3 regions of the Mesorhizobium sp. IMUNJ 23232 genome follow, and region 3 is predicted to be linked to each of the others. Evidence: riboswitches for the same ligand, from Rfam matches in the RefSeq annotation. Region 3 holds a riboswitch; each other region holds the start of a gene.

Region 1 (9,986 bases), on a different contig from region 3:
ATCGGCACGTGTTTCCTGGCGCTGGGTTCGGCGCTGTTCGTCACCCACACGCTGGCCGGGCAGGTCGGCGGCATGCTGCTGCGTGTCATGGGCGCCAGCGCGCTGGCGATCACGCTCAACCTCTACATCATGGACCACATCCGCAAGGCCGACGTGATGCAGTCCGAATCGATGCGCATGGCCTGGTCGATGGTGGCGTGGACCGGCGGGCCGACGCTCGGCGTCTTTCTCTACACGCGCTTCGGCATCGTCGCGCCACATCTGGTGGTCGTGGCCTTCGCGCTGACGCTGATGGTGCTTTTCTGGTATTTCCGGCTGTCTGATAATGCCGTGATCCGCCCCGGCAGGACGAGGGCCACCAATCCACTCAGCAATATCGGCCGCTTCGTGGCGCAACCGCGGCTGAGACTCGCCTGGCTGATCGCCTTCGGCCGCTCCTGTTTCTGGACGACCTTTTTCGTCTACGCGCCGATCCTGATGGTGGCGACGGGGCAGGGCGAGCTTGCCGGCGGGCTGCTGGTGTCGGCCGGCAATGCGGTGTTGTTCACGGCGATCTGGTGGGGACGTCTCGGCCGGCGTTTTGGCGCGCGCAACACCATGGCGGCAAGCTTTTTCGCGCTGTCGGTAGCGCTGTGGCTGGCTGGTCTGTGCGGTGAAGGCTTTCCGCTCGCCGCCGGCCTGCTGCTGCTGGTCGCGTCCTTCTTCGCCGTGGCGCTTGATGCGCTGGGCTCGACGCCCTTCATCCGCTCGGTGCGCGCCTATGAACGGCCGCAGATGACGGCGGTCTACCGCACCTATCTGGATTTTTCCGAACTGCTGCCGCCGCTCGTCTATTCGATCGTGCTGGCCTTCGGCGGCCTCGGCGCGGTTTTCGCCACGCTCGGCGTCTTTACCGCCATTTGCGGCCTGATCGTCTGGCGGTATCTGCCGAAATCTATGTAGCCGCCCGGCGGTGGGCGTCGCGCACCCAATCGTGGAAGCGATGCAGGTCGTATTCCTCTGGCATCAGCACGCCGGCGCGATGCGGCCGCGCGCGCAGGCCGCGCTGGTTGACCTCGCAGATCGCGGCATCCTCCTCCAGAACCGTCCTGCCGAAGGCGACGATGTTGTCGATGTCCTTGGTTGCTTCTGCCAGCGCTTCGGGCAGGAACAGCCATTCGGAGGTCAGTTCCGTCCTTTCCGGCCCGAGGGGTACGAGGCGGACGGTTCTGACATAGTCGACATGGCCGACGATGAACATGGAGGGAAGATTCATCGCATAGTTCTGGCCGGCGGCGCGCTCCTGGTCGCTGAGACCGGTGAAACGATGCGCCAGCGCCGTGCCGTCTTCCGACCAGGTCTCGGCGCCCTGGCGCAGGCCTCCGGAAAATTGCGGCTCGTCATTGTCGGCGTGCAGCGCCCATTCCGGATCGTCGTGCCGGGCCATCAGGCCGCGCCCGTAGATCGGGACCAGCGCCGACAAATGTTTATGCACGCCAGGGCAATGCAGGCATTCGTTGAAGTTTTCCCAGAAGATTTTCCAGTTGCAGTCCATCACCTTGGTCAGCACATGGCCGGTCACTAGATTCTCCAACGGCCAGTTGGAAAGGTCGGCCGAATCGCGGTCGAAGGTAGTGGCCGGCGTGCCGACCGGATCGTCCGCAAGATTGATGAAGACGAAGCCGCGCCAGACGGAAAGGGCTACGGAGTAAAGCGGATAGTCGGCCTTGTCGAAGCCGGCCGGCAGCGATTTCGACGGCACGCGCACGAGGTCGCCGCGCAACGAATAGGACCAGGCGTGATAGGGGCAGGTGAGCAGCCGCGCCTTCAGCCGGCCTTCCGTCTCGCGGCAAAGCTGCGAGCCGCGATGCCGGCAGGTGTTGTGGAAAGCGCGCAGCTCGCCCCGGTCGTCGTGCAGCACCAGCACCTGCTGGGAGCCCAGCGTGAACACGCGGTATGCAAGCGGCTGTGCTAGGTCGGCCTCGCGGCAGACCATGACCCAGTTGCGATACCAGATCGCCTCCATGTCCCGCTCGAATTCGGCGGTTTCCCAATAGGCGGAGGATGGCAAGGTGGCTTCGGCCGTGGTCAGGCCGTTGTAGGGATCGCTCTGTGCCGATTCAGGGTTCATGGCGCTCTCCGATCGCTTGAGCGGATACCTCGCATCGGGCTTTGTCAACCACTGGCGCGTAGCTTGATGTTTTGCCGGAGGACCTTCGGCAGACGAGCGCAAGGAGTACGTCGATGCCGCGGATGTACAGGGTCACGATTGAATGTCTTGAGGTTCCTGACCAAATCGGGCCGGAAGGCTCGATCGATATCGAGTAGGAGTTTCGCGAACACCGCCCATGGCACATGGACCCGAAATGCACGTTCTCCAACGGCATCATGACACTTAGCGCGACGAATGATTTCGACGGCGATGGACGCGCATTGCTGGACGAATTTTGGGATTGCCTTGCGGCCTATGTCGGCGTGCATGGCGAGATGAAGATTGTCTCGGTCGAGGAGATTTTAGGTCGCGGCTCATGACGCAAACGACGTGGAATGCGCCGGGAATTGGTTTGCCGAATGAAGCGATTACGCCTATGGTGCTGGCGTCGTCGGTTCCGATGGGAACCAAGAGGGAATGCGGTGCGGGCTGTTTGTCCAATGCCGCGGCTGCCCCCGCAACTGTAAGCGGCGAGCCCACCCCGAATGCCACTGAGGTTTGTCCTCGGGAAGGCGGGGTCGGGCGAGAACCCGTGAGCCAGGAGACCTGCCGGCGACAGGTTTGGATCAATGGCCCTCGGGTGGAGGGCGGAAGGATATGGAATGAACACGGCTTCGACCTCTCTCGGCGTACAGGTCTCGGCATCGTCGCGCGCGATGCAACTGGCGCTGGCTGCACTCCTCGGCATCTTTATCGTCGGCTTCGTCGGCTTCTCGCATGTGGAGGCCGCGCACAACGCGGCTCATGATTATCGCCATTCGATGGCGTTTCCCTGCCACTGACGAGGATTTGACATGAGCATCTTTCGCAACGTCGTGTTCATCGCGGCGATCGCGGGGCTGTTGGCAAGCCTCGTGATGGCCGCAATGCAATCCTTCGCCACCGATCCGCTGATCCTGAAGGCGGAAACGTATGAAAACGCCGCCGAACCGGCTCACGACCATGGCGCGCCGGCGGCCGACGCCACCGCGCCGGCCTCCAGCGAGGCGGCTCCCGCAGTCGCTGCGCATGAACACGAGCATGACGAGGAAGGTTGGGCGCCCGCCGACGGTTTCGAGCGTTTCGCGTTCAACGTGCTTGCCAATCTCGTCAGCGGCTTTGGTTTCGCACTGATCCTGGTTGCCGTTTCGGAGTTTGCAGGCGGCATCTCGGGCTGGCGCTCCGGCGTGCTTTGGGGTTTTGCCGGCTTTGCCGTGTTCACGCTCGCTCCCGGGCTCGGCCTGCCGCCGGAACTGCCGGCCATGCCCACCGCCGATCTTGGCGCGCGCCAGGTCTGGTGGATCGCCACCGTCGTCGCCACGGCGGCGGGGCTGGCGCTGATTGCCTTCCGGGGAACGGTTGTGCTGTCGATCGTCGGCGTGGCGCTGATCGTCGCGCCGCATATCGTCGGCGCACCTCAGCCTATCAGCCACGAATCGCCGATCCCTGCTGATCTGCATCACCAGTTCGTGGTCGCTTCCACGGTCACCAACCTGATCTTCTGGGTGGTGCTCGGCGGTCTTGTCGGCGCGATCCGGACGCGGTTCTCCGGCTCCGCGGGTTCGCTGCGCAACCAGCTTGCCTGACAAGGCCTTGCTGACTTTCGTTCTCGGCGGCGCGCGCTCCGGCAAGAGTTCGCACGCCGAGACGCTGGTTACAGTCTATCCCGCGCCGTGGGTCTATATCGCCACGGCGCAGGCCTATGGCGACGAGATGCGGGAGCGTATCGCGCTGCATCGCGCCCGTCGGCTGGATGGATGGCAGACGGTGGAGGCGCCGCTTGATGTCGCCGACGCACTGGCCGCAGTGCCGGAGGGCAGGCCGGTCTTGCTCGATTGCCTGACGCTCTGGCTTTCCAACCACATGCTGGCCGAACATGAAGTCGAAACCGAGAGCCACCGGCTGGCCGATGTGCTTTCGCGCCCGCGCGGCCCCTGGTTTGTCGTGTCCAATGAGGTCGGGCTCGGCATCGTGCCGGACAATGCGCTGGCCCGAAAATTTCGCGACGCTGCGGGCAGGCTCAATCAGGCAGTAGCGGCTGTCTCCGACAGCGTTGTCTTCATGGTCGCCGGGCTGCCGATGCGGGTGAAATGAGATGAAGATCGTCGACGACGAGGAAGCGGCCCGCCACAAGGCCAAGATGGCCAAGCGCAAGGCTGTGCAGGATGCCGAGGTGGCTGGCAAGACCATCGAAAAGGGCCTGCTGATCGTCAACACCGGCCCTGGCAAAGGCAAGACGACGGCGGCCTTCGGGCTGGCGCTGCGCATGCTCGGCTACGGCAAACGGGTCGGCGTCGTGCAATTCGTCAAGGGCGCCTGGCATACGGGCGAACGCGCCGCCTTCGCCGCCTTTGGCGACAAGGTCGTCTGGCATTCGATGGGCGAGGGGTTTACCTGGGAGACGCAGGACCTGAAACGGGATGTCGCGGCCGCCGAGGCGGCATGGGCGAAGGCGCTCGAACTGATGGCCGATCCGTCGATCAGCCTGATCGTGCTCGATGAGTTAAACATCGCGCTGCGCTACGACTATCTTGACCTCGAAGCGGTCGTCGCTACGCTGACGAACCGCCGCGAGGGCCTGCACGTCGTGGTGACCGGCCGCAATGCAAAACCGGCGCTGGTCGAGGCCGCCGACCTAGTCACCGAGATGGGTGCGACGAAGCACCATTTTTCCGCTGGCGTGAAGGCGCAGCAGGGAATCGAGTTCTGAAACCCGGCGTCCCGCGGGTTTCGTAGATGAAATACCGGCCTTGGCGCGCGCTTGCTGGAAGCGGCAGTGGCGTGGCGCTGTCAAGTTGCAGCGGCAGATCCGACAGGACGATGGCGCCGGGGGCGAGCAGCGCGGGAAGATGGCGGCTGAGCACCGCACCTCTCACCAGATTCTCGGCGTCGTCATAAGTACCCATATCGGCATGCGCCAGCACGACCTTTCCCCGAAATCGCTCGGTGAAGGAGGGCAGCGTATCCGCGATGTCGCCCAGGACCAGCCGGTTGTCCGGAGGCGTGCAGTCGGCGATGCAGTCGACCTCGCGGTCGAAAACATAGATGTCGCGATCCGCCAGATGCTTTCGCAGATGGTCGTAGGTGCGGCCGTGGCCCAGCCCGAGTTCGAGCACGATTCCGGGAAACCCGGCGATTTCGCCAATGGCCCACCCCAAGCACGCACGCTGAGCCTCCAGCCTGAACAGCAGTTTGTCGAGGCGCGTCAGTTGATCTGTGGCGATCCGGTCAAGCATCATGCGGACCGAACAAAATTCGCGGCATTCGGTTCCGCTCAGGCGAAAGGCAACCGTTATCGGACGCGAATAGGGCAGGACAACCGCACCGTCTAACCGATTGTGATCATTGCCACAGCGACTGCTCCGGTCAGCGCAATCAGCAGCGCATCGGCGGTCCAATGAAGTCGTAGCGCCCGACGAATGTCTGCGGCGGTCGCCTCGCGGCGGCCGCCTTCGCCCATGAAGGCGTCTTCGACCATGACGCCGCCATAGGCACGCGGGCCGTTGAGCGCCAGCCCCAGGGCGCCGGCCATCGCCGCCTCCGGCCAGCCGGCATTGGGCGAGCGGTGTTTTTTGGCGTCGCGCAGCACGGCGCGCCAGGCAGCGCCGGGGCTGGCGCCGGGAACGAGGCAGGCGGCGGCCACCAGCAGCAGGGCAGTCAGGCGCGAGGCGGGCAGGTTGATGAGATCGTCGAAGCGCGCCGCCGCCCAGCCGAAGGCAAGATGCTTTGGCGTGCGGTGGCCGATCATCGAATCGGCGGTGTTGGCGGCCTTATAGGCGACGCCGCCGGCCAATCCGCCGACGGAGAGCCAGAAGGCCGGCGCGACGATGCCGTCGGAGAAATTCTCCGCAAGGCTTTCGATCGCGGCGCGGCAGATGGCCGCTTCGTCGAGTTTTTCCGGGTCGCGGCCAACAATCATCGACACGGCCTTGCGGCCGGCAGGTAGCCCTTCGCGATCAAGGGCTTCAACGACGGCCTTGACGTGGCTGGCGAGGCTGCGCTGAGCCAACAGGGTGCTTGCGAGGATCGCTGTGATCAAGATGTCGAAGGGCAGGGCGCCGAGGAAAGATTCCAGGATCAAGGCGATCCCGGCGGGGATGCCGACCAGCAGAATCAAGGCGATACAGCCCAGAATGCGACGGGTCGTGTCGGAGGCGGTCGGGCGGTTGAGCGTCCGTTCGAGCAGAGAAATCAGATGGCCGATCCAGATCACCGGATGGCCGATTGCGCGCACGAGACGGTCGGGATAACCGAAGGCGAGTTCCACCAGAAGCGACAGGAAGGCGAGCGGAGCGGACATGGCGCCTGCGGGAAAGATCGAAGCGGTGGACGACCACGGCGGCAGCCTGGGCCGGGCGCGGGCGCTGTTTCCGCAGGCCCCTCAACCCTTTATCGACCTTTCGACCGGGATCAATCCGCACTCCTATCCGCTTTTCGACCTGCCCGCCACCGCCTTTGCCCGGCTGCCGGAGCCGGGCCGGGCCAGGGATCTGCGTGAGGTTGCCGCGCAAGCCTATGGCGCGCCGGCCGCCCCGAATGTTGTGGCGGCGCCGGGGACGCAAATCCTACTGCCGCGGGTGATGGCGCTGGTGTCTCCGGGGCGGGCGAAGGTGTTGGGACCGACTTACGCGGAACACGCGCGGACGGCAGCGTTAGCTGGGCATACTGTCGAAGAAGTAAGTGATTTCAAGGATTTGGCTAACGCGGATGTCGCAGTGGTGGTCAATCCGAACAATCCGGACGGTCGGATCACAACACGAGCGGCACTGCTTGATCTGGCGGACGGACTGGGCCGGAGAGGTGGTTTGCTTGTGGTCGACGAGGCTTTCATGGATGTCGGGCCGATGCGCGAAAGCCTTGCCGGCGACGTTGCGCGACCCGGTCTCATCGTGCTGAAATCATTTGGAAAATTCTTCGGGCTGGCCGGCGTGCGGCTGGGATTTGCGGCTGCCGAACACGGGCTTGCGGCAAGGCTCGAAGCCGAGCTTGGGCCGTGGGCGGTCAGCGGCCCGGCGCTGGAGATCGGAATCCGCGCGCTTGCTGACGAAGCGTGGCAGGAGGAGATGCGTAGCCGGCTTGCAGGCGAATCCGAAAGGTTGGATAAACTGTTGGAAATGTTTGGTTTGTGGGTCGCCGGCGGGACCTCGCTCTACCGGTTCTTCGAGACTCCAACGGCGTCGGAACTGTTCGAAGTGCTTGGCCGGAATGGCATCCTGCTCCGCAATTTCAGTTGGAGCAAATCGGCGCTGCGGTGCGGGCTGCCGGCCGACGAGGCGTCCTGGAGCCGGCTGGAACAGGCGCTGGTAATTTGGAAGAATGGAAAGCATTTCAAGGGGTTGGCGTCATGATCTATGTGTGTTCGCTGGCACGGATTGAGGAAACGGTTTCGAGGACCGGCGCCGAATGGATGCTTTCGCTGCTGTCGGAAGGCACGATGGTGACGCGGCCGGCCTCGATCCAGGAGGACCGGCACTTGCATATCAAGATGCATGACATTGCCGAGGCGCAGGAGGGGATGACGCTGCCCGCCGAGGAGCACGTTCGCTCGCTGATCGATTTCGGTCATGCGTGGGACCAGCGCAAGCCATTGATCGTGCATTGTTTTGCTGGCATCAGCCGGTCGACGGCGAGCGCCTACATCATCGCGGCGGCACTTGCGCCCGAGCGTGACGAGGCGGAACTCGCGGCGACGCTGCGAAAGCTATCACCGTCGGCGACGCCCAATCCGCGGTTGATTGCGCTGGCGGATCAAATGCTTGGGCGGGAGAACCGGATGGTCGAGGCGATCCGCTCGATTGGGCGGGGTGCAGATGCTTATGAGGGCGTTCCGTTCGGGCTGGCGATCGATATTTGAGGCCGCCCGCACAGCGCCATAGCTGCTACGCGTCCTAGGTCATGTCTCTAAAGCAATGCCTTTCCAATGGTTTGCGGTCGGGACATCGGGTTTTTTCCGGAACAAGCCGGACATTCCCCCTTACAGGCCGGACATTTTGGCCGTTTTCGGCCCCCAGGCCGACGAGCGAGGTTCGAGGCCTGACCGAAGGCTCATGAAATATAGGTGTTCAGCGAAGCCTTTTGAACATCGGTTAGAAGGCGGATAAAACCGTCGGCCTGATGCACGGCGGTGAGGCGGCCTTTTTCGGCGGTGGCGATCGAGGCGTCGCCGACCACGCCGTGCGGGTTCAGGTCGGTGGCGATCCAGGCGAAGGCGTGGGTGCCGGTGTGGCGCAGCAAATCGAAGTCTTTCTCGGCGCGGGCGACGTTGGAGACGAAATTCTGCGCCTTCGACATGTCGACGAGGTCCGGCCGGAAGTGGAGCATCAGCGAGGTCTCGACATCACCGCCATGGATGCCGTGGCGGTCTTCGAGTTCGGTGTACATGCCGGCGGGCCGGCCGAATCGTTGCCAACTGGTCTTGACCGAAAGCATGCCGAAGCGGACCCGCAATTCGCGGGAGACGATCCCCATGATTTCCTCGTTGCCACCATGCGAGTTGACGAAGACGATCTTTTTCACGCCCGCGCGCGCGACCGAGGCGCCGAGTTCGGTCCATGCCTCGATCAGCACAGGGGCGGGGAGGGTGAGCGTGCCGGGCGCGTAGAGATGCTCGTTCGACTTGCCGACCGACTGCACCGGCAGGATGCGGATGTCGAGGTCTTCCGGCAGGCGGGCAATCACCGTCTCCAGCATGCCCTGCATGATGGTGGTGTCGGTGGAGACTGGCAGGTGCGGGCCATGCTGCTCGATGGCGGCTACGGGCAAGACGGCGATTGTCTTGTCCGGATCGATCGAGGCGTATTCGGTGGTGCGATAGTCTCCCCACCAAAGGCGTTTTGTCTCATTCATCGCGCCAAGCTCCGTCGGGTGCCGATCCCTGTTCGCATCAGGTCATATTTGAAGCCGGCAACTTTTGTAAGCGCCGCGAGTTTCGGAAGGAGACGCGTATGTCGATTGCGCTCACGGCAATTGGCCCAATACCATGTTCCCGGGAGGCGAAAATGGCAGTTATTTTGCTCGGTGCGCTGCTGGTCGTGGCGGGTGTCGTCTATATGGCGGGTGCCGCCATATGGCGCGGGCGGATGAGTGATGCGACGCCGGCGCGGTCTGGCGGTAGCGCGACCTTGGAGCCTGCTCATAGAGGCGTTAGATTCCTCGGCCTTGGCTCGAACTGGCCGGGTATTTTGATGATGGTCGTCGGCGCGATGCTGCTGCTGCTCGGCGGAATGGCCTTTTAGCCAGCCGCGATCACTTCCACCTCCACCTTGAATTCCGGCCGGGCGAAGCCGGAGACGATCATCAGCGTCGAGGCGGGGGCGGGGTTGGAGAACAGCCGGTCGCGGACATCCATGTAAGGGCGCAGATGAGCGCGGTCGGTGACGAAGGCGTTGATGCGTACGATGTCTTTCAGGCTGAGACCCGCCTCGGCCAGGATTGCCGCAATGTTGGCGAAGCACATCTCGGCCTGCGCGCCGGCATCTTCCGGAACCGAATCGTCCGCTGCGATGCCCAACTGGCCGGAGCAAAGCACCAGCCGCTTGCCGGGCGGCACCTCGACGCCATGGCTGTAGCGGGCGAAGGGCGGCTTGATGGTCTTGGGGGCGAGATGTCGCAAGATCTAGGTCCTCGTCTTTATACCATGCAAATTCGGTCGTTCCGTGGATCAAGTTGCTCGACCTTCGGTATTAGAGGCCGGTCGCCTGTTCCATCTGCTCGGGATAGCGCGTTCCCTCAATCGGAATCGAATTGGCGGCCGTGTCGATGTCGCGAAGATCCTCGGCGGAGAGCTGAAGCTCCAGCGCCTCCAGATTTTCCTCCA
Region 2 (9,986 bases), on a different contig from region 3:
CGAAGCCGAGGCCGAGCGCCGACATCGCCGCCATGCCGGCGAGCGGATGCGCCATCATATTGACGGCGCCGGCGAATTCAGCCGGCATCAGCGCTTTCGTTTCCTTCATCATCTCGTCAAAGATCTTCCCGTTCGGCATCAGGTCGTCGGAAAACATCGACATCGGCTTGCTCCTTCGGTTCCGGATTTCGCCCGTCTTCGTTTCTTCCTCAGTGCTTCCGCCCTATCCGTCTTTTTCTTTTGCAATCAATGCGATATTGCGTCTCGTTCGCTCTGTGTCTCACTTACTCCGCCGCAACCAGCACCGGTTCGGCGCGGTGCGCGTTGCGGCTGAATTCGTCGATGCGCCGCTCGATCTCGGGGCGGAAATTGCGGATGAGCCCCTGGATCGGCCAGGCCGCCGCGTCGCCCAGCGCGCAGATCGTGTGACCCTCGATCTGCTTGGTGACGTCGAGCAGCATGTCGATCTCGCGCTTCTGCGCCTCGCCGCGCACCAGCCGCTCCATCACCCGCCACATCCAGCCGGTGCCCTCGCGGCACGGCGTGCACTGGCCGCAGCTCTCATGCTTGAAGAAGTAGGCGAGCCGCGCGATGGCTTTCACGATATCGGTCGACTTGTCCATGACGATGACAGCCGCCGTGCCGAAGGACGACTTCTTCTCACGCATGCCGTCGAAATCCATGATGGCATCGGCCATGTCCTCGCCCTTGATCACCGGGCAGGACGCGCCGCCAGGGATGACGGCCAGCAGATTGTCCCAGCCGCCACGCACGCCGCCACCATGCTTTTCCACCAACTCGCGGAAGGAGATGCCCATCGCCTCCTCCACCGTGCAGGGCGTGTTGACATGGCCGACCAGCATGAACAGCTTCGTGCCGACATTGTTAGGCCGGCCAATCGACGAGAACCATGCAGCACCCCGGCGCAGGATGGTCGGCGCCACGGCGATCGACTCGACATTGTTGACGGTCGTCGGACAGCCATAGAGGCCCATATTCGCCGGGAAAGGCGGCTTCAGCCGCGGCTGGCCCTTCTTGCCCTCGAGACTTTCGAGCAGCGCGGTTTCCTCGCCGCAGATATAGGCGCCAGCGCCGTGGTGGACATAGATCTCGAAATCGTAGCCGTTCTTGTTGTCCTTGCCGATCAGACCGGCGTCATAGGCCTCGTCGATGGCGCGCTGCAGCGCCTCGCGCTCGCGGATGAACTCGCCGCGCACATATATGTAGGCGGCAATCGCCCCCATCGCGAAACCGGCGAGCAGGCAGCCCTCGACCAGCGTGTGCGGGTCGTGGCGCAGAATGTCGCGGTCCTTGCAGGTTCCGGGCTCGGATTCGTCGGCGTTGACGACGAGGTAGCTCGGGCGGCCGTCGCTCTGCTTAGGCATGAACGACCATTTGAGCCCGGTCGGGAAACCCGCGCCGCCGCGACCGCGCAGGCCAGACGCCTTCATCTCATTGACGATCCAGTCGCGGCCCTTGTCGATGATTGCCTTGGTGCCGTCCCAGGCGCCGCGTGACATCGCGCCCTTCAACGAGCGGTCGAATTGCCCGTAGATGTTTGTGAAGATACGGTCTTTGTCCTGAAGCATTTTTCGTCCCTCAGACCGGCTTCCTGCCGAAGACCCGGATGTATTCGGCGACGCCGCCTTTTGCCAGCGCCTGTGCCTGCTTCACCCAGTCTTCACGCTCGATGCGACCGTGGAACGACAGATAACCGTCGACCCACTCGCGCTCCGCCTTCTTCCAAGACGCGACCTGCGCGTAGGTGTAGATGCCGAGTGAATGCAGGATGCCTTCGATCTTCGGGCCGACGCCTGAGATCAACTGAAGGTCGTCAACGACAGCCGGCTTCTCGATGCCCGCGGGACGGTTCTTGTCCTCCAGCGAAGGTTTTGCCGAAGCGGCCTTGGCCTTGGGTGCTGTGCTTCCCTGCTTCGTTTCCGGAGCCTTGAACGCCGCGGCGGGTTCGCTGCGCGGCGCGCGCGCGGTGCGCTGCTTCTCGGTCTTCTCGACGGCAGGCGCAGCTTGGTTGGCGTTCGCCGCTGAATGCGCGGGCGCCGCGACGCTTGCCACCTTCTCGCCATTGACGCTCGCCGTCTCCGGCGACGGCGTCTTCAGCGCGGGGCTGGTCTCCGGCGCGTCGGTCTTCGGCTTGGCCGCCTGCGATGGCGGCACCGTCACGGCATCGGCGGCCGGCGCGGTCGCGGCCTCCCGCGCTTCGCGATCGCGGGTAGATTTCAGCACGGCCACGTCGTCGCTCAGGCTGGTGAGGCCCGAGATCGGCGCGGAGTAGGTGCGCTCGACCTGCGGTCCAGGCGTCACGCTCTTGCCGGCCTCGAAGGCATCGATGATCTCGGCCAGCCGCTCCGGCGTCAGATCCTCGTAGGTATCCTTGAACACCATAACCATTGGCGCATTCACACAGGCGCCGAGGCACTCGACCTCCTCCCACGACAGCGTGCCGTTGTCGTTCAGGTGGAACTGGTCGTGATGGATTTTTGACCGGCAGACATCCATCAGCGCTTCCGAGCCGCGCAGCATGCAGGGTGTCGTGCCGCAGACCTGGATGTGAGCTTTCGAGCCCACCGGCTTGAGTTGGAACTGGGTATAGAAAGTCGCGACTTCCAGTACGCGGATCAGCGGCATTTCGAGCATCTGGCTGACATGCTCGATGGCCGCCTTGCTCACCCAGCCTTCCTGGTCCTGCGCCAACATCAGCAGCGGGATGACCGCCGACTGCTGCCTGCCTTCCGGATATTTCTTGATCCATGTCCTGGCCTCGTCAGTCATCGCCTTGTTGAAGGCAAAGGTGGCTGGCTGGACGCTGGCTTCTGCTAGGCGGCGGACGGACATTCAGACAAACCTCAACGCACGGGCTTGCAATATTGCGTGACGATTTCGGTGGACTGCGCGGTCTCGGCGACGAAACACATCATCAGCTTATCGTCATCGTTCTCCAGCAGGAGACCGGGACCGGCATTCGATGGGAACACGCCGACCACCTCGTAGCCCTGCTTGAGCAGGGTTTCGACCGTCGGCTTGTCCTGCGCCATGGCAGGCGTGGCGAGCAGCGACAGGGCGGCAAGAGACAGCAGCATTCTCACCGGTCGACCTCCCCGAACACGATGTCGAGCGAGCCCAGAATGGCCGAAACGTCGGCCAGCATGTGGCCGCGGCAGAGGAAATCCATCGCCTGCAGATGCGCGAAGCCGGGCGCGCGCAGCTTGCAGCGATAAGGCTTGTTGGTGCCGTCGGAAACCAAATAGACGCCGAACTCGCCCTTCGGCGCCTCGACGGCGGCATACACTTCGCCAGCCGGTACGTGATAGCCTTCGGTGTAGAGCTTGAAGTGGTGGATGAGCGCTTCCATCGAGCGTTTCATCGCCGGCCGTTTCGGCGGCACGATCTTGCCGTCGGTATTTGACACAGGCCCGCTGCTGTCCTTGCCGAGCAGTCTGTCGACGCACTGGCGCATTATCCTCGCCGACTGCCGCATCTCTTCCATGCGGATCACCTGGCGGTCGTAATTGTCGCCGTTCTTGCCGACCGGAATGTCGAATTCCATCTCGGGATAACATTCGTAGGGCTGGCTCTTGCGCAGATCCCAAGCCGCGCCCGAGCCACGCACCATCACGCCCGAAAAACCCCAGGCCCAGGCGTCGTCGAGCGACACCACGCCGATATCGACATTGCGCTGCTTGAAGATGCGGTTCTCGATGAACAGTTCCGTGAGATCATCCACCGTTTTCAGGAACGGATCGATCCACTTGCCGATATCCTCGACCAGTTTCTGCGGCAGGTCCTGATGCACGCCGCCCGGCCGGAAATAGGCCGCATGCATGCGCGCGCCGCAGGCCCGCTCGTAAAACACCATGAGCTTTTCGCGCTCTTCGAAACCCCAAAGCGGCGGGGTAAGCGCGCCGACGTCCATCGCCTGCGTGGTGACGTTGAGCAGGTGCGAGAGGATGCGGCCGATCTCGGAATAGAGCACGCGGATCAATTGGCCGCGGATAGGCACCTGGATATCGAGCAGCCGCTCGACGGCGAGTGCGAAGGCATGCTCCTGGTTCATCGGCGCGACATAGTCGAGCCGATCGAAGTATGGCACAGCCTGGAGGTAGGTCTTTGCCTCGATCAGCTTTTCGGTGCCACGATGCAGCAGTCCGATATGCGGATCGACGCGGTCGACCACCTCGCCGTCCAGTTCGAGCACAAGGCGCAAAACGCCATGCGCCGCCGGATGTTGCGGACCGAAATTGATGTTAAAATTGCGTACCGACGTTTCGGCCATAATACGCCTCAGTTCGTCTTGGCTTTTTCGTCACCCGGCAGCACGTAATCCGTGCCTTCCCATGGCGACATGAAATCGAAATTGCGGAACTCCTGCTTGAGCTCCACCGGCTCGTAGACCACCCGCTTGGCCTCGTCGTCGTAGCGCACTTCGACGAACCCGGTCAGCGGAAAATCCTTGCGCAGCGGATGCCCCTCGAAACCGTAGTCGGTGAGGATGCGGCGCAGATCCGGATGGTCGGAGAACAGGATGCCGTAAAGGTCGTAGGCCTCGCGCTCGAACCAGTCCGCGCCGGGATAGACGGCGGTCGCGGATGGCACCATCGTGTCCTCGTCGGCCTGCACCTTCACGCGGATGCGCAAGTTCTGGCGGGGCGACAGCAGATGGTAGACCACGTCGAAGCGTTTGAGACGCGAAGGATAATCGGCGCCGGAGATATCGATGAACGACACGAACTGGCACTGCACGTCATTCTTCAGGAAAGACAGAACGTCGACGATGTTCGCCGCCTCGACCGACAGCGTAAGCTCGCCATAGGCGACGACAGCCTTGTCCAGCCGCCCGCCCAGTTTCTCCGAAAGATAGGCCGAGAGATCGTTAAGCGCTTCGCTCACTCGTGAGCCTCCAGTGCGGCGACCCGCCGTTCCAAGGTGGCGATGCGCTCCGCGTATGTCCGAAGCCGCACGCGCTCGATTGCACGGTCGGCAGCCCGCAACCGATCCGCAAACCATTCTACCGCCCCGTCACGCCCCAAGCTTGCTAAAGCATGCTCGAGGACGAGGCTGATCTGCCTCTCAGCGGGAACACCCTCGGCTTTCAAACGGCGCAACGTCGGTACAATCGAATACATGGCCGATCACCGTTCGATCGTACCGGTACGGCGAATCTTCTTCTGCAGCAGCAGGATGCCGTAGAGCAGCGCTTCCGCCGTCGGCGGGCAGCCCGGCACGTAGATGTCGACCGGCACGACGCGGTCGCAGCCGCGCACCACCGAATAGGAATAATGATAATAGCCGCCGCCATTGGCGCAGGAGCCCATGGAGATGACGTAGCGCGGCTCCGGCATCTGGTCGTAGACTTTTCGCAGCGCCGGCGCCATCTTGTTGGTCAGCGTTCCGGCGACGATCATCACGTCCGACTGGCGCGGCGAGGCGCGCGGCGCGATGCCGAAGCGCTCGGCGTCGTAGCGCGGCATCGAGATGTGCATCATCTCGACCGCGCAGCAGGCCAGCCCGAAGGTCATCCACATCAGAGAGCCGGTGCGCGCCCAGGTGATCAGCGCCTCGGAGGAGGTGACCAGAAAACCCTTGTCGGACAGCTCGTTGTTGAGCTCGCCGAAGAACACGTCATCGGACCCGACAGGCTTGCCGGTGTTCGGGTCGATGATGCCCTTGGGCCTTGGCGCGACGAGCGTTGCGGAAGCGTCGTTCAATCCCATTCCAACGCTCCTTTTTTCCACTCGTAGACGAAGCCGAGGGTCAGCACGGCCAGGAAGATCATCATCGACCAGAATCCCAGCATGCCGATCTGGCCGAACGACACCGCCCACGGAAACAGGAACGCCACTTCCAGATCGAAGATGATGAAGAGGATCGACACCAAATAGAAGCGGATGTCGAACTTCATGCGCGCGTCGTCGAACGAATTGAACCCGCACTCATAGGCCGAAAGCTTCTCCGGGTCGGGATTGCGGTAGGCGACCAGATAGGGCGCAACCACCAGCGCGACCGGGATGGCGATCGACACGGCGAGGAATATGACGACGGGAAGATAGGAACTGAGTAGTCCGTCCATGCTCCGGCCTTCCGTTGGCGATCCTGACTTGTCCGATCATAGCACGGAACGGGAGGCTGGGACCGCGACAGTCTGACCCGATCGGCCAGCGCCCGAAAACCTTGCTGCGATGCGGCGAGGGTTAGCGCAGGCGGTGGGGCGAAGCAAGCCGAACCTTGGCGAATTCGCGGCATGTATCAACCACATATGCTGTCAGGATGATGACGCGCGCCAGTGGACGAATGCCGGATGGCCCGTCCATATGGTGCAGCGCCAGAAAATACTCCGACAAACACCAACAAATGCAGCCGGAATGCAGATGAAGGAAAAAATCTCACTCGCCCTTGCCCGCCGCATCGCCATCGCCGCGCAGGGCCTTGCCGACCAACGCCCGAACGGGCCGATCACGCGCCGGCATCTGACAAAAACGCTCGACCGGCTGGGCCTGCTGCAGATCGATTCCGTAAGCGCGGTGGTGCGCGCCCATTACATGCCGCTGTTCTCGCGGCTCGGCCCCTACCCGATGGCGCTGCTCGACGATGCCGCCGCGCCGGGCAAAAAACGCATGCTGTTCGAATACTGGGCGCACGAAGCGTCGCTGCTGCCGCTGGAAACCTGGCCGCTGATGCGCTGGCGCATGGAGCGGGCGAACGCCAATGACGACACGGAAATCTACAAGGGTCTTGCCCGCTGGGCCGACGACAAGATGCCGTTCATCGAAGAGGTCTTCCAGGAGGTCAAGGCGCGTGGCCCGATCGCCACCTCCGACATCGACGGCGCCAAGGGTAAGGGCGGCTGGTGGGGCTGGAGCGACGAAAAACACGCCTTCGAATGGCTATTCTGGGCCGGCAGGATAACCACCGCCTCGCGCCGCGGTTTCCAGCGGCTCTACGACCTGCCGGAGCGCGTGCTGCCGAAGGAAATCTTCGACCGTCCCGACGTGCCGGCGGCGGATGCGCACCGTGAGTTGCTGCTAAAGTCCGCCCGCGCGCTCGGCGTCGCCACCTATGGCGACCTGCGCGACTATTATCGGCTTTCGCCTGGCGACGTGAAGGGCCGCCTGGAGGAACTGATCGAATCGGGCGATCTGCTGCCGGTCTCGGTCGAGGGCTGGAAGAACCCGGCCTATCTCCATGCGGGCGCGCGCCTGCCGCGAAAGGTCGAGGCGCGCGCGCTGCTGGCCCCGTTCGATCCGCTGGTGTGGGAGCGAGCCCGCTCCGAGCGGCTGTTCGACTTCCATTACCGCATCGAAATCTACACGCCTGTCGAAAAGCGGCAGTTCGGCTACTACGTGCTGCCCTTCCTGCTCGGCGACACCATCGTCGGTCGCGTCGACATGAAGGCCGACCGCCCGGCTAGCGTGCTGCGCGTGCTTGCCGCCTACGCGCAGCCGGGCGCACCGGCGAACGCGGCCGAGGAACTGGCGGTTGAGATCGAACTGATGCGCGGCTGGCTCGGCCTGGAGCGGATCGAGATTACTCCGGCGGGCGAACTCGGGCCGGCGCTGGCCGACGTCCTGCCAAGCTCCGCCGCGTTGACAGCTTCCGCCGCTGGGGCGTAAATCGCATGTGACGGTCCCGACCGGCGGATGCCGGGGACAGTTTACTTTTTTCCGCTCGCGCTAACCTTGAAGCGTTGCGACCATCCCGCGGAAAGAAAGTAAACTGTCCCCGGCGCTTCGCTAGAAGGGCTAAGAGGGAACGCGGTGCGGGTTTTGGCCCAACTCCGCGGCTGTCCCCGCAACTGTAGGCGGTTAGCCCGCGCCGAATGCCACTGGACGAAAAATCCGGGAAGGCGGCGCGAGGCGCAGGAGCCGCGAGCCAGGAGACCTGCCGTCAGCCTTGAAATCCCAGTGTCCGGCGGGTGACCCGGACAAGGAGTTTTGTTTGGACCAGACCGCCTTCTCCCCAGCGACGACTGCCGAGCCATCCGCCGATACCGGCGTGACGGTCATCGTCTGCTCGTCCTGCCGCGACGAAACCGGCTCCGACGCCCGCCCCCACCCCGGCGAAATTCTTGGCGACCGCGTCCGAGAGATCGCGCATGGCGAGGGCATCGCCGTGCGCCAGTTGGAATGTCTCGGCAACTGCAAGCGCCGGCTCAGTGCGGCGATGCTGCGCGAAAACTGCTGGAGTTATGTCTTCGGCGACCTCACAGTCGACAACGCCCCCGATCTCGTTGCCGGAGCAAAGCTGTTTTCCACCTCGCAGGACGGGATGTTGCCCTGGCGCGGCCGCCCCGACTCTTTGAAACGCGGGCTCGTCGCCCGCATCCCGCCCGCTTCCCTGCTCAAGGATTTTTCATGACCGCCTCGCTTGCCAGAACCCCTTGCACCGTCGTCACCGGCTTCCTCGGCGCCGGCAAGACGACGATGATCCGCCATATCCTCGAAAACGCCGGCGGCCGCCGGCTGGCGCTGATCGTCAACGAATTCGGTGATGTCGGTATCGACGGCGAAATCTTGAAGGGCTGCGGCGTCGAGGCCTGCCCCGAGGAAAACATCATCGAACTCGCCAATGGCTGCCTGTGCTGCACGGTGGCCGACGACTTCGTGCCGGCGCTCGACAAGATCCTCGCCATGCAGCCGAAGGTCGACCACATCATCATCGAGACCTCCGGCCTGGCGCTGCCCAAGCCGCTGGTGCAGGCCTTCCAGTGGCCGACGGTGAAGAGCCGCGTGACCGTGGATGGCGTTGTCGCGGTGGTGGACGGCCCGGCGCTCGCCGCCGGCAAGGTGGCGTCCGACATGGACGCGCTCGCCGCCCAGCGCGCCGCCGACGATTCACTCGACCACGACGATCCGGTCGAGGAAGTTTTTGAGGACCAGGTGGCTTGCGCCGACCTGGTGATCCTTTCCAAGAGCGACCTGATGAACGCCGAGGCGACAGGCAAGGCTCGGGGTCTGATTGATGAACACCTGTCGCGCGCCGTGAAGGTGGTTCCGACGGCGCAGGGCCGCGTCGATCCTTCCGTGCTGCTCGGGCTGGGGCTGGCCGTCGAGGACGACATCGAGAACCGGAAAACCCACCATGACGACGAACTCGACCACGAGCACGACGATTTCGATTCCTTCATCGTCGAACTGCCTGACGTGACTGACCCGGACGACCTTGCCGGCCGCATCTCGGCCGCCGCCGAAAGCGAGAATGTTTTGCGCATGAAGGGTTTTATCCAGGTCGAAGGCAAGCCGATGCGGCTGCTGGTGCAGGCCGTCGGCCCGCGCGTCAACCACTATTACGACCGCGCCTGGACCGCCACCGACGACCGCCGTTCGAGGCTGGTAGTGATCGGCCTGCGCGGCCTCGACCGGCAAAAGGTCGAGCGGATTTTGCTGGGATAGCGACCGGAATGGCGCGCTCCCTCAGCAAGGCAGTGAACTCGGCCGGGCCGATCTGCTAGGATCGCGCCGATGCACATCCTGCCCACGACATCCGCCTCGCTCGACGATCTGGTCGAGCCGGTCGACCTTGCCCAGTCGCCGGCGGACATCGTGGCGCTGTCCTTCACCGACAGCGATCTTGCGGCAATCGCTTCGGCCTGGCGGCGGGGCGGAGACGCCCTGCCGTCGATGCGGCTCGCCCCGCTGCGCGACCTGCGCCATCCGATGTCAGTCGACCTGTGGATCGAGAAGGCAGCCGCGCAAGCCAAGGTCATCCTGGCGCGCATCCTCGGCGGCTATGACTGGTGGCGCTATGGCTGCGACCAACTCGCCGCCCTTGCCCGCGCGAAAAACATCCGGCTGGCCCTGCTGCCCGGCGAGTGCCGCGAGCAGGACGAACGGCTGGTCGAGTGCTCGACGCTGCCGCGCGCCGATCTCGACGAATTGCTGGCGCTGTTCCGCGAAGGCAGCCCCGGCAACATGGATGCCCTTGTCCGCCGGCTGGCAGGACTGGCGCGGGGCGAGGATGCTCCTGCCCCGCCG
Region 3 (9,986 bases):
CCCCCGCCACCTCTACCGCGCCATTCTTCTGCTGCTGCGCCCGGCCGAATCCGCCGCCCGGCGGCTGATCATCGCGGCGGCGCAAGGCATCGTGGTGACGCTGCCGCCGTTTCGCCCGCGAAAGCCGCAGCCAAAAATTTCCGACACGGTGGCCGCCATGCGCCGCCTCGGTCTCGCCGTTAATCTGTCGAAGCAGGACTTTGCCCGTTATGAAGCCGAGCGGAAGGCCGCCGAACGGCGCGCCGCAAGGCCGCGCGGACAAAACCTTTCGCTGCTCGATCCTCTGAAATACCCGTTCCGCATCCGCCGCAAATATGTGCCGGCGCATGCCGCCCCGCGCATCCGGTCGTTCGCCGACGATGCGAAGTACACGCCCCTGCCGCCGCCGCCGTCGCGCGACGATCCGATGAACGCCGCGAAGTTGACCTTGCGGCTGGACGCGCTGGGTCAGGCACTCGACGATCTTCCGGGCCAAGCGCAGCGTTTCGCCCGCTGGAAGGCGCGCAATGACGCAGGCCTTGCGCGAGACAAGCAAGCTCGCGACGCGGCGACCGCGCAGGGCAAGCCAGGCCCGGTCCGGTTCCGGCGTTTTTCGCCGCTGCGGCGCGGGCCGCCGCCGGGCGGACGGCTGCCGCGCTTCGATCCGGACGCGCCGCGCCGCAAGAGCATCCGCGAGGTCGACGAGATTCTGGCGCATGCCAATGCGATGGCGTTCTACGCGTTGGAGCCGCCGCGCAGGGATACGTCTTGACGCAGGCCCTGCCACGTCGGCGGGTCTCGGAAAGCAAGATATCTCAATGACTTAATGGCTAGGCGGAAAAAGAAACCGGGCGTGGCGGCGAAGACGGCTGCATGCGGGGACGGTTACCTTTTCCGCAGAAGGGCGCAGCCGCTTCAAGGCTGGCGCGGGCGGAAAAGTAAACTGTCCCCGGCGTTTGCGCTCCTCAAAGATTTGAACCTGGTTTGTGCCAGTCACAATCGCCGGCAACCGCGACGAGCAGCGTCCGCAGGTGGCGGATATCCGGGTGCAGGAAGACCGGCGAGCGGTCGATGATCTCGATCTGGTAGCGCGCCGCCGCCTCCAGGCAGTCGTCCGCCGGCACCGACATCAGCCAGTCGATGAACACTTCCTCCGGCGGCGGCAGCGGAGAGACGGACGCCATGGTTCGCCGATCGCGCGCGGGACGGGCTTTGTGTTTAAACCCGGCCGTCATGCCTCGATCTCCAATGCGGTCAGCGGCCTGGAGCAGCAGGCGAGGATAAAACCTTCGGTGATCTCGTCATCGAGAATGCCGCCATTGTGGTTCATCTCGACCTCGCCCGCGATTTTCTTGACACGGCAGGTGCCGCAGAGACCGAACTCGCAGGCGGCGGAGATGCGGACGCCGCTGGCGCGTGCGGCTTGCAGGACTGTCTGCCCGGCAAGGCATTCGCCATCGACACTGGAATCGGCGAAACGGATCGGCAGCTTGGCCCCGATCGATTTCTCCGCCTCGGGAGCGTCCGTCCCTATGGGGAGAGGCTCCACGGGCGGCGCGCCAAAACTCTCCTGGTGGTAAAAACGCATATCGAAACCGGCGGCTTCGAACATGCCGCGCACGGCGCGCATGAACGGATCCGGGCCGCAGCAGAACACCTCGCGCTCCTGGAAATCGGGCGCCAGCAGCGGCAGCCGAACGGCATCGATGCGGCCCATATGGCCGAACCAGCTCTCGCGCGACGAAGAGCGCTCCTCGATCATGAAGCCCAGCGACAGACCCGGCATCTGCGTGCCCAGCAGTTCCAGCTCCTTGCGAAAGATGATCTCTTCCGGACGCCGCGCGCAGTTGACGAAGGAAACGTCGGTCCACGGTGCGCAGTCGTTCAGCCAGCGCAGCATCGACATCATGGGCGTGATGCCGGACCCCGCCGAGATGAACAGATATTTGGGCGCCGGATGATTGTGGTGCGAGAAGTCACCCATCGGGCCGAACGCCCGGATGCGGACGCCCGGCTTCAGATTGTCGAACATCCAGCGCGTGCCGATGCTGCCTGCCTGGGCTTTCACGGTGATCGAGATCGAGCACGGCCGCGACGGGCTGGACGACAGCGTGTAGGTGCGCATCAGCGGACCATCGGCGGCCGGCAATTCCAGCGTGACGAACTGCCCCGGCTTGTAGCGGAACCAGGTCTGCGCGTCCGACCGGAAGGTGAAGGTTTTGACCTCCGGTGCCTCGTCGGTGACGCCGATCACCTCCAGCATCTGAAGGCGATCGTTCCAGGGCGCCATCTCGTCGAGGTGGCGGTAGAGATGCGGATCCGTCATCGCGTTCATGGCCGCCTCCGCTCACGCGACGCTGCGCAGCACGGGCCTCTCGCCTTCCGAGAGGCGAGGTTCCATGAAGCCTGCATACCAATCGACGAACTGGATGACCCCGCCTTCGTGCAGCTCGGAATACGGGCCGGGCTCGTAGGCCGGCGACCTGATGCCGAAGGCGTTCTCCTCGACGATCCGCCGGTCCTCGTCATTGGTCTCGGTCCAGACATGGATCAGGTTCTGAAGATCGTAGTCGACGCCTTCGATCGCATCCTTGTGGACGAGCCATTTCGTGGTGACGGCGGTCTCGGTCGGGCTGATCGGCAGCACGCGGAAGGTCACGGCGTGATCGCCGAGGATGTGATTCCAGGTTGTCGGATAGTGGTAGAGCATCAGCGTCCCGATGCGGTCCGTCGAAACCCGATCGGACAGGTTCTTGCCAACCGCACGCCTGCCGGTTGCCGTATAGCTGACGGCATCGCGCAGCAGCGGCGCGCGCGTCGCCCTGTACTGGCCGGCATCGTCGATGCGGAACCGCGACGGCAATCCGGCCGCCTCGCACTTCGCCCAATGCTCCAGCATCTCCGGATCGCTCTCGGCGCCGTTGACGCCGGTGACCGTCGGCGCCTCGGGAAAGGTCTTGCAGAGCGCGGGATGGTTCGCGGCGCAATGGTAGCACTCGCGGTTGTTTTCCCAGACGAGCTTCCAGTTGCCCTTCTCGATGATCGTGCTCTCGTGCGCGACCTTGGCGTCGACGAGGTTGTGAGGAGCAAAATACGGCTCCATCATTGCGCGGAACGGCGCGAAATCGGCGGGCTCCTTTGCCAGGCAGATGAAGATGTAGCCGCCGACATTTTCGCAGGCGACCGGCTTCAGCCCGAAGTCGGCCTTGTCGAAATTCTCGGCCATCTGCCGCGCGAAGACGAGCTTGCCATCAAGGTCATAGGTCCACTGATGATAGGGGCAGACGAGCCGCGCCGAGGTGCCGCGCTCCGTGTTGCAAACCCGGCTGCCGCGATGCCGGCACGAATTGTGGAATGCGCGGATCTCGCCGTCGCGGCCGCGCACGACGACGACCGGATAGTCGCCGACCTGGACGGTGAAGAAGCTCCCCGGCCTGGCGATTTCGCAATTGTGGCCGACGAAGAGCCAGTCCCGATACCAGATCAGCTCCATGTCGAGCTTGTAGAAATCGGGATCGATGTAGAAGGGTTGCTGCAGGCTGAAGCCGTCCCGCCGGTTGCGGATCAATTTCAGCATTTCCGTGCGTGCGTCCATGTCCGTCCTCGCAAAGCCAAGGACTGAACTTGGTGGTGATGGAGGTGGAAGGCTGCGGGCATCGATGGTAGCGAGACCGGCCCGAAGCGCTCTGCCCCTTGACCGCCCACCGCGATCAGTCGAGTTCAATTCATTCGAGGCTGGTTTCCGGACTCCGAAGCCGTCCTTGCAGGACCGTTCCGACACCTTCCCAGGCTTTTGGCCCAGTGGTCTCCCGTCGGAATTTTCGCTTCGCTACCGTTGCGGGGGCAGCGCCGGCATCAGACCGGCTTCCCAATTATCCCTTCGGCCTATTCCCCGAAGAGCACCTTGAACGATGTGATCTAACCACCGACGCGCGAGTCCCGTCCATACGAAAGCGACATCGGGCAAGCGCAAAGACGACAGCGGTCCGGAAATTACTCCGCCGCTTCCGCAAACGGCGTCGGCACGTAGTTCAGGATAGGACCGAGCCAGCGTTCCAGGTCCTCGACCAGCATATCCTTGCGGCGCGCATAATCCTCGACCTGGTCACGCTCGATCTTGGCGACGCCGAAATAGTAGCTCTCCGGATGCGACAGATAGATTCCCGAGATGGACGAACCCGGCCACATCGCCATGCTCTCCGTCAGACTGACGCCGGCGTTCCCGTCGCCGTCGAGCAGCCTGAACAGCGTCAGCTTCTCGGTGTGGTCGGGCTGCGCGGGGTAGCCGGGCGCGGGACGGATTCCCTGGTAGGGCTCGCCGATCAATTCATCCGGCGTCAGGGTTTCGTCCGGGGCGTAGCCCCAATACTCCTTGCGCACTTTTTCGTGCAGCCGTTCGGCGAAGGCTTCCGCAAAACGATCCGCCAGCGCCTTGACCAGGATCGAATTGTAGTCGTCATTCGCCCGCTCGAAGCGTTCGGCGATCGCCACCTCTTCGATGCCCGCGGTCACGATGAACCCGCCGAGATAATCTGCCTTGCCGCTCTCGAACGGCGCGACGAAATCCGACAGAGCGATATTCGGCTTGCCGTCCCGTTTCGGCAATTGCTGGCGCAGCGTGAAGAAGGTCGCAAGGTCGCCGGTCCGGCTCTCGTTGGTGAAAAGCCGTATGTCGTCGCCGACGGAATTGGCCGGCCAGAAGCCGATGACGCCCTTGGGCGCGAACCATTTCTCGTCGATTATCTTCTTCAGCATCGCTTGCGCGTCCCCGAAAAGCTGCCGGGCCGCCGGTCCCTGCTGCTCGTCCTCGAGGATCTTCGGATAGCGGCCCTTCAGTTCCCAGGTCTGGAAGAACGGTGTCCAGTCGATGTAGCGCGCCAGCTCCGCCAGATCCCAGGTCTCGAACACCCTGGTGCCGAGGAAGGACGGTTTTGGCGGCTGGTAATTCACCCAGTCGATCCTGTGGGAGTTGGCGCGGGCCTTAGCCAGCGGCAGCCGCAGCTTGTCGGCTTCCGACCGGTGATGCGCTTCGGTCACCTTTTTATATTCGGTCCGCACCGCCTCGACGTAGCCGTCCTTTGCATCCTTCGACAGGAGGGACGAGACGACGCCCACCGCGCGGCTGGCGTCGTTGACATGGACGGTCTGGCCATTCGCATAGCGCGGGTGGATTTTCACCGCCGTATGGACACGGCTGGTGGTGGCGCCGCCGATCAGCAGCGGAATGTCGAAGCCTTCGCGCTCCATCTCGGCGGCGACATGGCACATCTCGTCGAGCGACGGCGTAATGAGGCCGGACAGGCCGATGATGTCGACCTTTTCATCCTTCGCCGTCTGCAGGATCTTGGTCGCCGGCACCATGACGCCGAGATCGATGATCTCGTAATTGTTGCAGGCGAGCACGACGCCGACGATGTTCTTGCCGATGTCGTGGACGTCGCCCTTGACGGTGGCCATCAGGATCTTGCCGGCCGTCTTCCGCTCGCCATTGTCGATGCCGTTGGCCGCGTTGGCCAGCTTTTCCGCCTCCATGTGCGGCAGCAGGCCGGCGACGGCCTGCTTCATGACGCGTGCCGACTTCACGACCTGCGGCAGGAACATTTTTCCGGCGCCGAACAGGTCGCCGACAACGTTCATGCCGGCCATCAGCGGACCTTCGATGACATGCAGCGGCCGCTCGGCCTTCAGCCGCGCCTCGTCGGTATCGGCGTCGATGAACTCGGTGATGCCGTTGACCAGCGCATGGCTGATCCGTTGCTCGACGGGCCAGTCGCGCCAGGCGAGATCGCGCTCCTTCGCCTCCTTGCCGGCCGTCCCCTTGAAGCGCTCGGCGATCTCCAGCATCCGCTCGGTGGCGGTGCCGCCGGCCTTGGGCATGCGGTTGAGCACGACGTCCTCGCAGGCTTCGCGCAATTCCGGCTCGATCGTGTCGTAGACGGCGAGCTGGCCGGCATTGACGATGCCCATGTCCATTCCCCGCTGGATCGCGTGGTAGAGGAACACCGCGTGCATGGCCTCGCGCACCGGCTCGTTGCCGCGGAACGAGAAGGACAGGTTTGAAATGCCGCCGGAGATGTGGACGTGTGGCAGTGTCGCGGTGATCTCGCCGGTCGCCTCGATGAAGTCGACGCCGTAATTGTCGTGCTCCTCGATGCCGGTCGCCACGGCAAAGACGTTCGGATCGAAGATGATGTCTTCTGGAGCAAAGCCGGCCTGCTCGGTCAGGAGCTTGTAGGCGCGCGCGCAGATCTCCACCTTGCGTGCCCTGGTGTCGGCCTGCCCCTGCTCGTCGAATGCCATCACGACAACCGCCGCACCATACATGCGGCAGAGTTTTGCGTGATGGAGGAACGCCTCCTCGCCTTCCTTCATGGAAATCGAATTGACGATCGGCTTGCCCTGCACGCATTTCAGCCCGGCCTCGATTACCTCCCATTTGGAACTGTCGATCATCACCGGCACGCGCGCGATGTCGGGTTCGGCGGCGATCAGGTTGAGGTATTCGACCATCGCCTTCTTCGAGTCGATCAACCCCTCGTCCATGTTGACGTCGATGATCTGCGCGCCGTTGGCGACCTGGTCGCGTGCGACGTCGAGCGCGGCGGTATAGTCGGCCGCGGTGATCAGCTTCCGGAACTTGGCCGAGCCGGTGACGTTGGTGCGTTCGCCGACATTGACGAAGGGAATGTCCTTGGTGAGCGTGAACGGCTCCAGGCCGGAGAGCATCATCAGCGGTCTGTGTTCGGCCGGAATGCGCGGCGCGTGCCGGCTTACCGCCTCGGCGATGGCGCGGATATGCTCCGGCGTCGAGCCGCAGCAGCCGCCGACGACGTTGACGAGACCTTCGCGTGCAAACTCCTCGATCTGCGCCGCCATGAAGTCCGGGCTCTCGTCATACCGGCCGAACGCATTGGGCAGGCCGGCATTCGGATAGGCGCAGATGAAGGTGTCCGCGACCCCGGACAACTCGGCCAGATGCGGGCGCATGGCGGCGGCGCCAAGCGCGCAGTTGAGTCCGATTGTGAACGGCTTGGCATGACGGACCGAATGCCAGAATGCCGTGGGTGTCTGGCCGGACAGAGTGCGGCCGGAGAGGTCGGTGATCGTCCCCGAGATCATCACCGGCAGCCAGACCTCTTTCTCGGCGAAAATCTCCTCGCACGCGAAGATCGCCGCCTTGGCGTTCAGCGTATCGAAAATCGTCTCGATCAGGATGATGTCGGAGCCCCCGTCGATCAGGCCGCGCAACTGCTCGCCATAGGCAATACGCAGGTCGTCGAACGAAGTGGCCCGGTATCCCGGATTGTTGACGTCGGGTGATATCGACGCCGTGCGGTTGGTGGGGCCGAGCGCGCCTGCGACGAAGCGGCGTTTGCCGTCCTCCTGCTCAGCCCGCAACGCAGCACGGCGCACCAGCCGCGCTCCGTCGCGGTTCAGTTCGTAGACCATGCCCTCCATGGCGTAATCGGCCTGCGCGATCGCGGTCGACGAGAAGGTATTGGTCTCGATGATGTCCGCGCCCGCGATAGCGTACTGGTAGTGGATTTCCTCGATCGCCTTGGGCTGGCTGAGGGTCAGCAGGTCGTTGTTGCCCTGCTGGTGGCAGGCGCAGCCGGCGAATTTCTCGCCTTGGAAATGGCCCTCGTCGAAACCCAGCCCCTGAATCTGGGTGCCCATTGCGCCGTCGAGGATGAGAATGCGCTCGCGCGCCGCATGCTGCAGAACCCGCAGGATTTCGGAGCCGTCGCGTTTCGCCGCCACCGCGCCGAACAGATCGTCAAGTGACTTCCCTTGCGGCATCGACCGTTCCAGTACGTTCGGTAAAGTCAAACTCACATAAAGACATCTTTATGTCAATATGCGTTCTCTCGACAAGGACCAGTCCAGGCGCGTTTTCCCAGCAACATCCCTACGACGAGAATGCGCCGATCGGACTCGTGACATGCCGATGGGCAGTTCCTGAGCCCCGGCGGAAACGAGATAGTCGGCCAAGGCCGTGGCCGACGGCTGCAATCTTTGACGCGCGTTGCAACTGCGAGAGCGCCGTGAGAAGCTACCCGTCCGGAGGAGATTTATCTCAGGTCAGCGACAGCGTTCGAAAAGGCCCGCACGTCGATCGGAAAACATCCCGACTTCGACAAGCCGCGACGTCCTCATTCCAGCCTTGACGGCAGGACGCCCAATGATACCTAGTTTACCCGGTTGCCGCTTCCCCGGGGCGGCTTAGCCAGAGGCAGGCTCCCGCCAATAAATCGCGAAATCCTGTCCAGACGAACCGGCGCACCTCGGAAGAGGCGGCACACCTGACCTTGTTGAAACGTGGACAACGCTTTCCTTGATCATATCCTACCGGCACAAATTCACGTTCCTTCACTGCCCAAAGACGGCGGGGAGTTCCATAAACATGGCGCTTGTCCCGCATCTGGGACCGCGCGACATATTGTTGGGCTCCGAGGATGAGCGGCTGGAAGCCAACGTCCGGCCAAATCTGCGGGCGCGCCTGGATGCCTTGCGCATCCGTCAGCCTCTGGGTGTCCTCGCGGCGCTGGGGATCGGCAAGGAATGGCCGAGGCGGGTTCTTGGCCTGCAATCCAAATCGTACCGCAAATGTTTTGGGCCCAAGGTGGACCATCCGCACGCGAAACAAGTTCAGGCATTCGACGAAAAGGCCTGGGAACGGCACTTCAAATTCACGTTTGTCCGCAATCCCTACGCGCGAATGGCATCGATGTACGTTTTCCTCGTCGGGAAATCCAAGACGAGACGCGAGACGTTCCCCGTTTTCGTACAAAAACTCATTGAAGGCGAAGGCCCGCTCGCGGGATGGCGGGATCTTGCCGATTGCTGGCCGGTCTATGCCATCGGCGATCGTGTCGTCGTCGATTTCGTCGGCCGTCAAGAAACGCTGGGAGCCGATTTCAAGGCGGTGTGCGATCAACTGAAGCTTCCCTGCCAGGCGTTGGGCCACATGAAAGCCTCGCCCCGCTATGATTTTCGTGAATTGTATGACGCGGACACTCGCAAATCGGTTCACCGGCTTTGCGAACGGGAAATAGATTATTTCGGCTACCGGTTTGAAAAGTAAGGAACGTGACCAAGCAGGGGTGCGCCTTGCCTCAGGAACGCCGGAGAAACCAATGCGGCGAGGACAAAGTCGATATCCCACCACTCAGGGGTGTCGGCCGACAACGTTCCCGGCGAACTCTGGACGACACGATCGATCCAGGCGCAGACGCGGCGACCAATCCCATGTTCGATCCAAAGCCCGGTGTCATCGGCATACTTGCTGACCCAGGCTTTGCCGCCCACAGCGAGGACCGGGAGGAGCGGGTCCATCGTCTTGATGGCGGCGAAGCAGCTTGGGCCACCAGCCAGGAGGTCCATGAGTGTGGCAGGAAGGGATCGATCCGCGTGAGCGCTTTTGGTGAACGTTAAGCCCAGTCTAGTTGTGTTAAGCTGGGTAAAATCCCGCAGTCAGCACGCGTTTGTGCCTTATGGGGTGGCCGGCATGAATGACGGACGGAGCGGAATGAACAAGGTCCTCCTCATCGACGACGATGTCGAGTTGACGACGCTGCTGCGGGAATACCTGGTCGAAGAAGGGTATGACGTCGCGACAGACACGGACGGTGGCACAGCGATTGCTGCCGCCGCGCGCAATTCGGTGGACCTCATCATGCTCGATATCATGATGCCCCGAATGAACGGGATCGAGGTCCTGCAAAGGATCAGGAAGTTGAGCCAAGTTCCCGTGCTGATGCTGACAGCGAGAGGCGATGACATCGACCGGATATCCGGCCTGAACCTCGGTGCCGACGATTATGTGACGAAACCCTGTTCGCCGGGAGAGCTCGCGGCCAGGGCGCGCGCGATCCTTCGTCGTGCGAACCAGCCTGCGGTCGGCGCGGCCACCGACACGCTAAGAGCCGGGCGGCTGGTGATTCATCCTGCCAGCAGAACCGCTGAATGGGACGGACAGCCGCTCGAGCTTACAGGAACGGAGTTCA

The links. A riboswitch is a leader RNA that binds a small molecule or an ion and turns the genes downstream of it on or off. The one in region 3 is predicted to bind cobalamin.
Region 1: linked by a shared signal. The riboswitch ahead of ACH196_RS29705 (CbtB domain-containing protein) and the one ahead of ACH196_RS33385 (aromatic ring-hydroxylating dioxygenase subunit alpha) in region 3 are both predicted to bind cobalamin.
Region 2: linked by a shared signal. The riboswitch ahead of ACH196_RS22320 (DUF1636 family protein) and the one ahead of ACH196_RS33385 (aromatic ring-hydroxylating dioxygenase subunit alpha) in region 3 are both predicted to bind cobalamin.

The regions. Positions count from the first base shown of each region.
Region 1 is NZ_JBIRCY010000056.1:38,930-48,915, reverse strand. It holds gene ACH196_RS29720 (MFS transporter) at 1-942, shown strand, start outside; gene ACH196_RS29715 (aromatic ring-hydroxylating dioxygenase subunit alpha) at 935-2,110, opposite strand; gene ACH196_RS29710 (hypothetical protein) at 2,335-2,511, shown strand; cobalamin riboswitch at 2,567-2,760, shown strand; gene ACH196_RS29705 (CbtB domain-containing protein) at 2,794-2,973, shown strand; gene ACH196_RS29700 (CbtA family protein) at 2,986-3,756, shown strand; gene cobU (bifunctional adenosylcobinamide kinase/adenosylcobinamide-phosphate guanylyltransferase) at 3,749-4,264, shown strand; gene cobO (cob(I)yrinic acid a,c-diamide adenosyltransferase) at 4,266-4,880, shown strand; gene ACH196_RS29685 (class I SAM-dependent methyltransferase) at 4,810-5,406, opposite strand; gene cbiB (adenosylcobinamide-phosphate synthase CbiB) at 5,499-6,470, opposite strand; gene cobD (threonine-phosphate decarboxylase CobD) at 6,469-7,518, shown strand; gene ACH196_RS29670 (tyrosine phosphatase family protein) at 7,515-8,024, shown strand; gene ACH196_RS29665 (creatininase family protein) at 8,216-9,016, opposite strand; gene ACH196_RS29660 (hypothetical protein) at 9,169-9,405, shown strand; gene ACH196_RS29655 (RidA family protein) at 9,402-9,785, opposite strand; gene ACH196_RS29650 (aldo/keto reductase) at 9,853-9,986, opposite strand, start outside.
Region 2 is NZ_JBIRCY010000033.1:1,761-11,746, reverse strand. It holds gene ACH196_RS22365 (NADH-ubiquinone dehydrogenase) at 1-163, opposite strand, end outside; gene nuoF (NADH-quinone oxidoreductase subunit NuoF) at 285-1,589, opposite strand; gene ACH196_RS22355 (NADH-quinone oxidoreductase subunit E) at 1,600-2,853, opposite strand; gene ACH196_RS22350 (hypothetical protein) at 2,865-3,104, opposite strand; gene ACH196_RS22345 (NADH-quinone oxidoreductase subunit D) at 3,101-4,291, opposite strand; gene ACH196_RS22340 (NADH-quinone oxidoreductase subunit C) at 4,300-4,905, opposite strand; gene ACH196_RS22335 (NuoB/complex I 20 kDa subunit family protein) at 5,148-5,729, opposite strand; gene ACH196_RS22330 (NADH-quinone oxidoreductase subunit A) at 5,720-6,085, opposite strand; gene ACH196_RS22325 (winged helix-turn-helix domain-containing protein) at 6,384-7,625, shown strand; cobalamin riboswitch at 7,719-7,916, shown strand; gene ACH196_RS22320 (DUF1636 family protein) at 7,951-8,370, shown strand; gene cobW (cobalamin biosynthesis protein CobW) at 8,367-9,404, shown strand; partial or broken gene ACH196_RS22310 (cobaltochelatase subunit CobN) at 9,474-9,986, shown strand, end outside.
Region 3 is NZ_JBIRCY010000077.1:2,570-12,555, forward strand. It holds gene ACH196_RS33370 (hypothetical protein) at 1-751, shown strand, start outside; gene ACH196_RS33375 (hypothetical protein) at 945-1,163, opposite strand; gene ACH196_RS33380 (2Fe-2S iron-sulfur cluster-binding protein) at 1,211-2,305, opposite strand; gene ACH196_RS33385 (aromatic ring-hydroxylating dioxygenase subunit alpha) at 2,327-3,574, opposite strand; cobalamin riboswitch at 3,695-3,901, opposite strand; gene metH (methionine synthase) at 3,973-7,779, opposite strand; gene ACH196_RS33395 (sulfotransferase family 2 domain-containing protein) at 8,315-9,064, shown strand; gene ACH196_RS33400 (hypothetical protein) at 9,046-9,363, opposite strand; gene ACH196_RS33405 (response regulator) at 9,509-9,986, shown strand, end outside.